3 regions of the Paraburkholderia sp. MM6662-R1 genome follow, and region 1 is predicted to be linked to each of the others. Evidence: riboswitches for the same ligand, from Rfam matches in the RefSeq annotation. Region 1 holds a riboswitch; each other region holds the start of a gene.
The links. A riboswitch is a leader RNA that binds a small molecule or an ion and turns the genes downstream of it on or off. The one in region 1 is predicted to bind cobalamin.

Region 1 (4,105 bases):
GCGCCCATCGCGCGTGCGCTCATCATCATCATCGGACGCGGCATCACGCCGCTGTGATTCACGTTGACCTCGCGGATCGAATAGCCGCTAAAGCCGAACGCCTGCGAGGACGCCGCGGCCTGCTCGCGAAACGATTTGATCGCCTCGCCGCTGAGCCGCTGTTCGGCCGCGCGCTGCGCTTGCGGCGACAGCGAGAAACGCACGTTGCCAACCTGCATGATCGATGCCATCTGTCCGGCGAGCTTCGATGCCGCGGCAAAGTCGCGCGATTCGAGCACGACTTCCGTGCGGCCGCGCCACGTCGTGATGCGTCCGTCGCGGTCCGTCGACGGGAAGATCGAGAACGCGCCCGAGCGCGCGGTCACGCCGCTGACGCCGCGCGCTTTCTGCAATGCCGCGTCGGCGCGTTCGTTCAGCGTCGACGTCAGCGACGACGGCTCGCTCGCTTCCTGCTCGTAAAACAGCGTGATTTCGACTTCGTCCTGGGGGACTTCCGCGCTCGCCTGCGCATTCAGCGACAGCACGCCCGAGGGCTGCGGCATCATGGTCTGCGCTCGAGCGGTCGCAGGGTTCAGTGCGAGTGCCACAGGCGCGCCCAAGGCGAGCGCAAGTGCGAGGGACCGTGCGGTTTTTGTCGTCATGACTGGAATCCTTTTGAACAGGTTGTGCACGTTCGACGCGAGCGCCGGGTAGTGGCGCGCGGTTTGACGGATGCGCTGGTGAATGCATCGGCTTGCCGTCGAGCGGCCGGTTCGAGTTCACGCTTTCGTCGACCGATTAGGCGCGTTTTACCGACGCTTGGTTCCCCAATTAGTGCTTCGCCGCCACATCGGAAACGATGACCTGGATGCGATCACGACAGGTGCCGCGTCGCGCGTTCGCCCTTAAACCAGCTGTTTAGTGATGAAGCGCCATTCGGCTTCGGTCACCGGCGTGATCGACAGGCGATTGCCTTTGGCGAGCACGCGCATGTCCTGCAATTCGGCATGCTCGCGCAGCGCGGCAAGCGGAATCAGCCCGATTTTCTTCTTGAACACGACGTCGACGAGCATCCAGCGCGGCGTTTCCGGCGACGATTTCGCGTCGTAGTACGGACTCTTTTTATCGAACTGCGTAGGGTCCGGATACGCGGTCGACGAGACCTCCGCGATGCCCGCGATGCCGGGCTCCGGACAGCTCGAATGATAGAAGAGCACGCCGTCGCCGACCTGCATCACGTCGCGCATGAAGTTGCGCGCCTGATAGTTGCGTACGCCGGTCCACGGCAAGGTGCGATGTGGTGCGTTGGCGAGGTCGTCGATGCTTGCTTCGTCCGGTTCGGACTTCATCAGCCAGTAGCGCATGAATCGGAGTGAGCGTGTGAGATTGAACGAAGCGCAACAACAGCAGGCGCGTACGGAAAAGCCCCTGAAAAAGGCGCTCAAACGAAAAAACGACGACCAAAGAAAAACGGCATCGAACCGAAGTCCGATGCCGTTCCAGATAAGGTCCCCGCCTTAGCCGCTAGGCCGGCATCCTGAACCGAGGGTTCAGAATTGGTCGCAGTTAGCAACACTTCGGGTACATCAGACTGAGTGACGCGCACACCCGTGCTACAAATTTCCGCAACCGTGCACATGGCATTGGTTCAAGGAATGTATGACCTTGGCGAACCAGGCAGGGAAGCTAAACCGATGAAGCTACAACCCAAACCGTTCAACACGTGACCGATTCGAAACCGGCCCACTACTGCTTACTGCAAGCTGTACTGCTCGATCACAGTACCTAGCTGTTCGTTCATTTGCTGCATTGTACGCCGGATTTCTTCAGCGGGAAATGCTTCTCCGTGTCGCACGCTGCTTTGCAGCTTAAGCAGTTCCGATGCCAGCGACAGCGCAGCCATCACCGCGATGCGATCGGTGCCGCGCACGTTGCTGCCGCTGCGGATTTTCTTCATCTCGGCGTCGACGCGCGCGACCGCCTCGAGCAGCGCGCCTTCCGTTTCCGGCGAGCAGGCGAGACGATAGGGTACTTCGAGAATCGATACTTCGATCTGCTTGGTGGTCATGCGCTTTCTCCGTGTCGGCTCACGTCGCTTTCCGCTTCCTCGTGTCCGGGCTGGGCGGACTCGAGCAGATCGAGCTGGTTATCCGGTTCGCTGCTCGCGCGTGCGCGCGGCAATTTTTCGAGAATGGCATTCAGGCGCACCTGAGCGTCGTCGATCTTGGCGGACAGCGCGTCGCGTTCCGCCTGCAGTGCGTCGCGCTCTTCGCGCAATTGCGCGAGTTCCGCATGCGTGGCTTGCACTTCGGCACGCGTTTGCGCGAGCTGCTCTTCGAGCGCGAGCCGCGCTTCGTTGTGGCGCTGGCTGATCGCAATCAGCTTGCCGATGTTCTGGGAGAGTGATTCGAGTTCGGTGAGCATGTGCTGCGTCCTCTAAAGACATCGCATTTTAGCGCGGAATATTACAGGTTCCGACAATTGTCTCGTTTCGAGACGTAACAGCATCGCTACGTGCAGGTTCGTTGCGTGTCGTGTCGTCGACCATAAGGTAAAAAACCGGTAATCCATCGGACAATAACCTGCATTCAACAGAACCGATTGCGCTCCGGTTGACCTTTCTTGACGCCCCGCGAGGCCGCTCGTAAACTTCCCGCACTCTGGTGCCCGCGCGCGCTTCTCGGCGCGCGCAGTTAAACGGGAAGCAGGACGCGCGCGGTGCCAAAACCGGATGCGCGAACCTGCGCTGCCCCCGCAACGGTAAGCGACCGCATGTGATGTGCTCATGCAGGTCGGTCCTGGTCGCAAGGTTGGAAGTTCAACGTGCGAGTGTGCCACTGCGCGTCACGCGTGGGAAGGCGGGATCGATGTGTCGTAGCCCGGATACCGGCCAGAAAAGAGGGACGTCCCCCGCGAAAACGTTGAACAAGGGGACGCCTCGTGACGCGTCGGCCTGCGGGGAAGCAGGCCGCGCACGCTATCCACAGGAATGTCATCCCATGCTGTCCCCCATCGCCCGCGCAACGCTGCTCGCGTTCGCGAGCCTGCCGCTCGTCGTGCATGCGCAAAGCGCCGAGCCTGCGTCTTCATCGTCCGCGACGGATGCAACCGCTGCGAGCGCCGCAAACGTTGCCGACGCGGCCAATCTCACCTCCGCCGATGCGTCGGGCAGCGTGCTGTCGCCGATCGTCGTGACCGCGCAACGCGGACCGCAAGCGTTGCGCGATGCGATCCCGCAGACCACGCAGTTCGATCAGCAGGACATCGCCGACACGACCGCGACCGATCTGCCCGGCCTGTTGCAACTCGCGCCAGGCGCGCAAATCTCGCGCACGGGTGGCCCCGGTTCGACCACGAGCCTCTTTCTGCGCGGCGCATCGTCGACGCAATCGCTGCTGCTGATCGACGGCGTGCGCGTCGATTCGGTGAGTCTCGGCTCAGCTCAACTCGCACAGATTCCGCTCGATCAGGTCGATCACGTCGAAGTGGTGAACGGCAACGTGTCGGCGTTGTATGGCTCGGGCGCGATCGGCGGCGTCGTGCAGGTGTTCACGAAAGACGGCGGCGATCATCCGCCGCGTTTCAATTTTTCGGTCGGCTACGGCAGCTATCGCACGCAGACGCAAACAGCCGGCGTGAACGGCGCGCTCGATCAGGACGGCCGCACGACTTTCAATATTTCGCTCGCGCGCACGAAGGACGACGGCTTTTCGTCGCTCAATCCGCTCGAGGCGCCGAACGCGAATCCGAACGCAAACGGCAATCTGAACGAGAGCATCAGCGCGTCGCTGCGTCACAAGTTCACCGACAGGTGGGACGCGGGCGTCAGCTACTTCCAGTCGAACAACGACAACAGCTACGACAATGCGTACGGCGAGCCCACCGATCTGAACAATCTCTATAGCAAGGTGCGTCAGGTGTCGGTATTCGCGAACGGCAAGCTGACCGACTGGTGGACCACCCACGTCACGCTCGCCGAGGGCGACGACCGCAGCGTGTCGAACACCAATGGCATCTACAACGGCCGCTTCGATACCGACAATCGCCAGTACACGTGGCAGAACGATTTCGCGCTCGCCGCGAACCAGAAGCTGCAACTCGGCTACGAGCATCTCGACCAGACGCT
Region 2 (4,105 bases), 850 kb from region 1:
ATCCGGTAGAGGGTCACGCGATCCACTTTTCCCGCGCCTGTAGCGGCGCCCAGATCGCGGGCGAGTTCTTCGTGCGAACGGGGCTGTTCGGCGCCCTCCAGGCGTTCGAGCACGGCAACGGTAAGCGCGGTGGAGCGCAGCCCCGCCTCGCGCAGGCGCGATGGCCAGTCGGTAGGAGCGTGTGGTGGATGTTTGCGCGGAGAGTGGCGGGTAGGCATGGATGACCGTGGATGCAACTGTCCAATGATGGAATGATACATCGTCCCGCGCGGGCAAGGCCACGCGGGTCGTATGGTCGTCGTCATGGACCTGGCGGCATGCCTTGGTCGAACAGCGGTTGCAGGCCATCCTCCGCAGCGATGGCCATCGGACGCCCGACTGCCGTCTGCCGGCCGCCTGCCGAGCGCTCGAGCCGGTACAACGCGCCGAAGGCGAAGGACGGCGGTTGCATTCCGGCACCGAACACAGCCTCGCCACCGCGTCGCACGCTGTCCGCGAGCCATGACATCAGGCGCAGGTGATAGGGGTTGCGGGCAATTTCACCATGGTGACAGGTCAACGCCTCGATCATGGTCGCGACGATCGAGCTGTCGAGTTCGACGAGCGTGTTGGGCTGCTCAAGCGTGCCCCAGAATTCTGTCTGCGCAAGCCAGACGGCGTGGGTATGGTGCTGCAGGGCGTCACATACGAGCCAGTGGACACCGATGTGCGTCGCAGAGCCATCACGCTCGTGCGGGCAGAAGACGATGCGCGGCCGATAGTCGTCGAACAGCGCAGCGAGGCGGTCGACGTCACGGGCCCAGCCTGCCGGGTCGGCGCGGCGACGCGCTGGCGTGACCGGCTGGCGACCGTCGATGGCTGGATCGAGCAGCGCAAAATCAAGCCGGGTACAGGCATGGCACAGCTCGTTCCATCGTTCACTGCGGCGGCATGGAGGTACACGCGCAGGATCCCCTGGCGGTCGTAGTCTTCAACCGCCTCGCAGTTCGGTGCGCAACGATGATCGATCCAGCGGGCGGCGTTCCCGCCGGTGCCCGCATCAATGCAGTAGCGGCCGTCACCGTCACCCAGCGCAAACAGAAAGGTGTGGAACGGGTCTTCGGCGTTGACGGGATGCTGGCGTCGTGCTGCCGCGTGGGTAATGCGCGCCCCCCTGTATTCGATGATGCGCATGCCGCGCGGAATGTCGGCAACGGCAAAGACACCCTTGCCATGGATGGGACTGCGTCGGATCTGGATCAGGCGGGGCATGAATGCAGGAATGTATGCGGTGAAGCAGACTCAAGTATAGCGTTCCCTTTTCTAATTATCGCAACTGTGTTGCGTTTACGATGCGGGTTAGATATCGTTCTGCCGGAATCGCGGGCGATCCGACCGCTGGCGCGATGACCCCGACGTGAAGCGGGCAGCCTGCACGGGCAGGCATGCGCTAGCCAGGCCGGGGCGCGGGGGAATTGAGTGTGCGATCGATTAGAATTGCGCACGCAAAGCCCGGAAGCTGGTGCAAATCCAGCGCGGTCGCGCCACTGTGACCGGTTTCCTGAAACCGGGAGTCAGACCTGGGCCTTGTCTTCCTTCACCTGTCATGGGGCGCGAAACCCCAGGAGAACCGCCATGACCTGCATCGTCAGTGTCCACCGGGCATCGGCTGCCCGTTGCTTCCTCTTTTTCTCCCGTCGTCTGTGTTGACCCGGTAAGTTTCGCCGGTCAGTACGGCATGCCTGGTTCGTGTTTCCGGCAATCGTGCGGCGTTTCACTGCGTCGATGACATGGTGGATCGGCACGTGTGTCGAGCGCATAACAAACAGGCGCACCGCATACGGTAGCGCCAGAGAAAAAAGAAAAGAGAGCAGGACAATGAAGAAAATCTCGATCCTTTCGCCGTCGCGAACGCAGCGACGCCGCAGCCGTCAGCTCACAGCAGGGATGCTCGGCTGCGCGTGGCTGATCGGCTCGTCGTCCGCGTTTGCTGATGACGGCAGCGGCCCGGCGGCAGACAGCACGCAATCTGCGCAGGAGCCGGCACAGACGCTGCCGGCTGTTAAGGTCCAGGCATCGGGCCATACGGATACACCGGACCTGAGCACGCCGATCCGTACCGGCAGCCGGCTTGGACTGTCGAGCCTCGATACGCCGGCGAGCGTCGAGACGCTCACCGGTGAGCAGATTCAGGTGCGCGGCGACACCACGGTCAACGAGGCCATTACGCGTGCGGCCGGCTTTGCCACCGACGCGGCACCCGGCAATGGCGGCACGTCGGTCTCGGTGCGCGGCTTCAGCGGGCCGGAGTCGATCACGACGCTCTATGACGGCACGCGCATGTATCCTGGCGCAGGCACGGTGACCTTTCCGTTCGATACGTGGTCGGTCGACCGGATTGAGGTGCTGCGCGGTCCGGCGTCGGTGCTCTACGGTGAGGGTGGCATCGGCGGCGTGATCAACGTCGTGCCGAAGGCGCCGCAGCGCGACTACGCGACCACGGTCCAGCTCGGCGCGGGCGCCTATGGCGAGAAGCGCGTGGCGCTCGATACGACGGGCGCGCTCGGGCCCATGCTGTCATACCGCTTTTACGTGAGCGACGACCGCTCGAACGGCTGGGTACCGCGCGGCGATTCGCATACCACGGCGCTCGGCGGCGCATTGCGGCTCGACGTCGATCCGACCTTGTCATTCACACTCGACTACGACTACGGCCGCCAGAAGCCGGCGCGCTATTTCGGGATTCCGGTGCTCGACGGTGCGCTCAATCCGGCGTTCCGCTACCAGAACTACAACGTCGCCGATTCCGCGATCTCCTATTACGACCAATGGACGCGGCTGAACGCGAAGTGGCACGCCATGCCTGGCATCACGGTGCGCAACCAGCTCTATTATTTGCTGACCAACCGCCACTGGCACGATAGCGAGAGCTACGCCCTGCAGCCGGATGGCGATGTGTTGCGCAGCGATTACATCGAGATCCTCCATCATCAGCGGCAGATCGGCGACCAGCTCGACACGACGATCGACGGGCGTGCATGGGGCCATCAGAACCGGCTGGTCGTCGGCGCGGACTTCAATGTGATCTCGTTTGTCGATACAAGCAATTCACCATACGGCGGCTCGTCGATCGTGCCGGCATTCGGTTTCGATCCGGGCGTGTTCGACAGTCCCGATTCGACCGTGCCCGCGTTTCGCACCGTCACGCATCAGGCGTCCCTTTTTGCAGAGGACCGGTTCGAGCTGACCGAGCGGCTCGCGTGGGTGAGTGGCCTGCGTTACGACCATATCGACTTGCATCGCGACACGTTCGCGACTGCCACGACTGCGGCGTCGTCGTTCGACAGGACGTTCGCCCATACAGGATGGCGCACGGGCCTTGTGTTCTCGCTCACGCCGACACTGTCCGTGTACGGTCAGTACACGACCGGCACCGACGGCGTCAGTTCGCTGATTACGCTGTCGCAATCGAACAGTCAGTTCACGCTGTCGACCGGTCAGCAGTGGGAGGCGGGTGTCAAGCAGGAAGTGCTCGGCGGCCGCGGATCGTGGACCTTCGCGGTGTATCAGATCGTGAAGCGTAACCTCGTGAGCACCGACCCCCTGAACCCGGACCTGAGCGAGCAGGTCGGCCGGCAGTCGTCGCGCGGTGTCGAATGGTCGGGCGCGCTGCGGCTGGGCGGCGGCTGGTCGGTCGAGGCGAACGCGGCGCTGCTGCGCGCGCGGTACGACGATTTCGACGAGGCGGTCGATGGTCAGAGCGTGTCGCGCGCGGGCAACGTGCCCTACAACATCCCCGAGCAGACCGCGAACGTGTGGCTTGACTGGGCGTTCGCGCCTGGCTGGCGCGCGGGAGCCGGGGTGCAGTATGTCGGACGGCGCTTCGGCGACAACGCGAACAGCGTGTCGATTCCGTCGTACACACTGGTCGATGCGTCCGCGTCGTGGCGCGCAACGCGCAACCTGACGCTCGCGCTCTATCTGCGCAACCTGACCAACCGGACCTATGCGGTCTCCACGCAGAACGACGGCACCGAATGGCTGCTCGGCGCGCCGCGCTCGGGGTGGGTCACCGCGACGATGACTTTCTAGCCTCATTGATCGGCAAAGCCATGACCTCACTGCA
Region 3 (4,105 bases), on a different contig from region 1:
GGCCGCCCCTTGAGCGCGAGGTCCCGAAAGATCCCCCGCTTTCCTCTCCCGAGCGTATGCGGTATTAATCCGGCTTTCGCCGGGCTATCCCCCACTCCAGGACACGTTCCGATGTATTACTCACCCGTTCGCCACTCGCCACCAGACCGAAGTCCGTGCTGCCGTTCGACTTGCATGTGTAAGGCATGCCGCCAGCGTTCAATCTGAGCCAGGATCAAACTCTTCAGTTCAAACCTGTTACTGTGTTCGGGCTCTCTCGAACCCGGTCGCTCACTCAACGTACTGACGATGATTGATCCGTCTTTCGACAGACAAACCTTCCTCTAATACTGTGTGAGGCTTCTGATACTTCTGCCTGACAGCAGACTCCGGAGAATCCGCCGCCGCATTCCGCATCAAGCGCCCACACTTATCGACTGTTAGTTTTTAAAGATCGGTCCGCCAAACCCGCCGCGCCTGAACCACCACTACCCGGCACCGCTTCGTTTGCGTCGCTGCGTCTGCAGCAGAGAAACGAGATTATGGAGAGCGGTCGACAACACGTCAATACCCTTCTCACAATTTATTTTAAAAAGTTGAAGAGCTTAAAAATTGAGCAGTGCCGCGTGCAACCTGAATTAGTTAGGCTTCCAATTGAATTCTCCGGAGCGCCGCGGCGAAAGGGAGAGATGAGTGGAGTTGCGAAAAGCCGTTAAGCAGCTTTTCCACAGAAAATGTTCGCAAGGCTGTGGATAACCACTCCACAACTGCGCCAAGTACTTGATGCAAAACCATTCTCGCGCGTTGCGCGCGAGAATGGCCGCTTGCGCGGCCGCGTGTCACCGTCACCATCAGGCGGACTTCATCGTCACCCGCGCATTCGTACGCATAAAAGCGCTGCGCTCGACCATCGCGCCAAACAGCAGCCCGATCGTCGTCCACATGACCACCTGCATGCTGATCGCCGCGACGCGGAACTTCCACAGCAGCACAGCCGGGAACGCGGCCGGCACTTCATTGATGACCGGCATCGACAGTTGCACGGCCGCGATGACCACGACGAACACGAGCCCCGCGACGATCGAACCGTTCCACGCACCCAGCTTCGCCGCCGCGCGACGCCGCACCTTCAGCGAAAACACCATCGTCGCGAGCGAAATCGCGATCATCAGAAAGAACAGGCCCGTGCGCGTGCCGATCGTCTCCGGATCACCGACCGACGGCGGATTGGCCGGATACTTGATATTCGGCACGATCACGAGCGTGATGAACGCGCCAAGCGCGAGCCACGCGGACAGCGCGCGCACGCTCAACGTCCCCGCGCGTCCATACGCATACGCAAACACCAGCGAGAACAGGCCGCCAAATGCCGCGCCATACGTGACCACGCCAGTCAGCAGGCCGAGGCCAGCCTGCGTCTGACGGCTCACGATTTCGGGCTCGGGCGCCTCGCCGCGCGCGGCGGCCGCTTTTTCTTCGAATGAAATGGCCTGATCGACCTGTGGTTCGCCGACGATTCGCGCGAACGCGAACGTGAGCAAGCCCGCGACGATGCCCGCGAGCATCCCGCGCACCAACAATTTACCTACCATGTCGAACTCCGTTAGTGGCAGGGAAAGCCGAGCAGATGGCGGCCGTCGTGCACGAACTCATGCACGTACATGCCGGGCACGAGCGACGTCGCGCCCTGTTCCGCACCAACGAAGTAAAGCGCGAGCAACAGCAGCAAGCCGCCGAACACGACCCACGGCAGCAGTTCGCGCAAAGGAATGGGAGTGGGCTGGGCCGCCGGTTGCGCGGCGCGATCAAGAACAGCTTCGGTCATGATGGACATCTCCTGGGGTGACGCGCCCCGAAAGTCGATTGCAGAGGAATGGTGCGAAGCTCGGGTCTGGCTTTCGGCTCTTGTGGATTGCAATGCCGATTACAGTGGCGCGACCGCGCCGGGCTCTCACCGGCTTCCGTGCTTCGCAGTGTCGGTATTCTACGCGCTAAACTGCGGCTTCCGTGACGGCGAGGGCTACCTCGCAACGCGCGCCGCGAGCCGCGAGGCGATGAAACCACGCAGGCAAGTACGAATGAGGCGCCAACGCAAAGAATGGATACGCGACTATTACTGGTGAGCCACGCGGCAACGGCCGCGCAGCGCGCGGGCCGCTTCCCTGACGACGATCCGCTCGACGCGCGCGGTCGCGCCGAAGTCGAAGCGGCGCGACCGCGTCTCGCGCTTCCCGCCCACGGCGCGGTGTTCACCAGCCCCGCCGCCAGCGCGCGCGAAACGGCCGCCGCGCTCGGTCTGAGCGCCACGCCTGCCGACGCATTGGTGGATATCGACTATGGCAAATGGCGCGGCCAGCGCCTCGCGGCCATTGCCGACGCAACGCCCCGCGAACTCGCCGCCTGGACACGCGAGCCCGACACCGCGCCGCCCGGCGGCGAATCGTTCGGTCAACTCGTGCAGCGGGTTGGAGAGTGGCTCGACGCGCAGCAGGCAGACGTGCGTTCATGCAATGCCGTCAACGAAGCAAGCTTCGCGGCCTCTGCGCAAGGTCGAACCATCGTCGCCATCACCCACGCGACTCTACTGCGAGCGGCAATCGTGCACGCCCTCGGCGCATCGCCAACCGTGTTCTGTCGCATCGAGATCGCGCCGCTGTCGGTCGTCGAATTACGCCACTCGCGACGCGGCTGGTCGTGGCGCCCGGCCGCCACCGCCTGAACGGCACCGCCGCTTACCTGCCCGACACCACAAGCCGCAACCGGTTGGACCCCTCGGGCGTCAGCGTGATTTCGGTGCGTCGATCCTTCGCGCCGAGATAAAAGTGCTGACGTCCCGGCGAATTCTGATCGTGCGTTGCATCGGGCAGGCACGACGCGACGTCTGCCGCGACGGCTTCCAATGCATCCGCGTTCGAGCCCGCCGCCTGATGCGGCGTCCACGTGCACTGGAAACTTCGATGCGCGGCCGAACATTGCGCGTCATCGCCATAAGGTTGCGCTACGCCTTTGCCGTCGTCGGGTGTCAGCGAGGCAAAGCCGTCCGGCGCCGCGGCCACGATCCGTTTGAGCGCACCGCAAGGTCTGGGGCTATCGTCGGCGGATGCACTGACCGGCAGCAGCGCAACGAGCGATGCCGCGGTAAGCGCGATAGCCGAAAGTCGACAGGTTTTCATGGTGTGCGTGAAGCTTCCAAAGTGCTGCTGAAGAAAAACTCGCAGCGAGCCACCTTTAATAGCACGCTTCATGCCCATGCGCGCGAGGCCCGAGCACGCGGGCAATGCACGACGGCACACAAATTGCGTAGCGCCATACCGGCCGCGACATCGCGCCCGTTTCGATCAAAGCCACTGCCGACGTCAATTCAACCATCATGTCGACCACTACCGCCGCCCCTACCCCCGCCCGCATATCGTCGGGCATCGAAGGCATCGACGACATTCTCGGCGGTGGTCTTACGCCGAACCGCATGTACCTCGTGGAGGGTGTGCCAGGCACGGGTAAGACCACCCTCGCGTTGCAATTCTTACTCAAGGGCCTGCACGAAGGGCAGACCGGCCTTTATATCGCGCTGTCCGAAACCCGTGCTGAACTGCTCGCGATCGGCGCGAGCCATGGCTGGGATCTGAGCCGTTTCACGATACTGGAGCAACTGCCCGAAGAAGGGCTCGAACCGCAATACGAACAGACCGTGCTGCACCCGGCCGAAGTCGAACTCGGCGAAAGCGTGCGCAACGTAATCGAGCACGTCGACGAACTGAAGCCGGCGCGCGTCGTCCTGGACAGCCTGTCCGAACTGCGTCTGCTGGCGGAGAACCCATTGCGCTACCGTCGGCAGATTCTCGCGCTCAAGCACCATTTCTCGACGCGCGAATGCACGGTGCTGCTGCTCGACGACACGTCGGCCAGCACCTCCGGCATTCAGCTTCACAGCATCGTGCACGGCGTGATCAGCCTCGAAAACGTCGCTCATGATTACGGCGGCAATCGCCGCCGTCTGCGCATCGCGAAGATGCGCGGCATCAAGTTCCGCGAGGGCTATCACGACTTCACGCTCAACACCGGCGGTCTGCGCGTCTATCCGCGTCTGGTCGCCGCCGAGCATCGCAGCGAATTCGGCACGAGCCCG

Region 2: another riboswitch for cobalamin. It lies ahead of OKW39_RS03830 (TonB-dependent receptor); the one in region 1 lies ahead of OKW39_RS07745 (TonB-dependent receptor domain-containing protein).
Region 3: another riboswitch for cobalamin. It lies ahead of OKW39_RS36845 (CbtB domain-containing protein); the one in region 1 lies ahead of OKW39_RS07745 (TonB-dependent receptor domain-containing protein).

What each region holds. Positions count from the first base shown of each region.
Region 1 is NZ_JBNDLV010000001.1:1,641,439-1,645,543, reverse strand. It holds gene OKW39_RS07770 (SIMPL domain-containing protein) at 1-641, opposite strand, end outside; gene OKW39_RS07765 (EVE domain-containing protein) at 885-1,343, opposite strand; RNA gene ssrS (6S RNA) at 1,485-1,666, opposite strand; gene OKW39_RS07755 (cell division protein ZapA) at 1,733-2,047, opposite strand; gene OKW39_RS07750 (ATPase) at 2,044-2,403, opposite strand; cobalamin riboswitch at 2,624-2,888, shown strand; gene OKW39_RS07745 (TonB-dependent receptor domain-containing protein) at 2,979-4,105, shown strand, end outside.
Region 2 is NZ_JBNDLV010000001.1:789,510-793,614, reverse strand. It holds gene OKW39_RS03850 (Fur family transcriptional regulator) at 1-260, opposite strand, end outside; gene OKW39_RS03845 (hypothetical protein) at 302-571, opposite strand; gene OKW39_RS03840 (hypothetical protein) at 545-967, shown strand; partial or broken gene OKW39_RS03835 (SET domain-containing protein-lysine N-methyltransferase) at 1,015-1,173, opposite strand; cobalamin riboswitch at 1,440-1,583, shown strand; gene OKW39_RS03830 (TonB-dependent receptor) at 1,858-4,071, shown strand; gene OKW39_RS03825 (ABC transporter ATP-binding protein) at 4,092-4,105, shown strand, end outside.
Region 3 is NZ_JBNDLV010000004.1:1,503,803-1,507,907, reverse strand. It holds rRNA gene OKW39_RS36855 (16S ribosomal RNA) at 1-230, opposite strand, end outside; gene OKW39_RS36850 (CbtA family protein) at 831-1,571, opposite strand; gene OKW39_RS36845 (CbtB domain-containing protein) at 1,583-1,804, opposite strand; cobalamin riboswitch at 1,845-1,990, opposite strand; gene OKW39_RS36840 (histidine phosphatase family protein) at 2,078-2,698, shown strand; gene OKW39_RS36835 (hypothetical protein) at 2,712-3,152, opposite strand; gene OKW39_RS36830 (ATPase domain-containing protein) at 3,350-4,105, shown strand, end outside.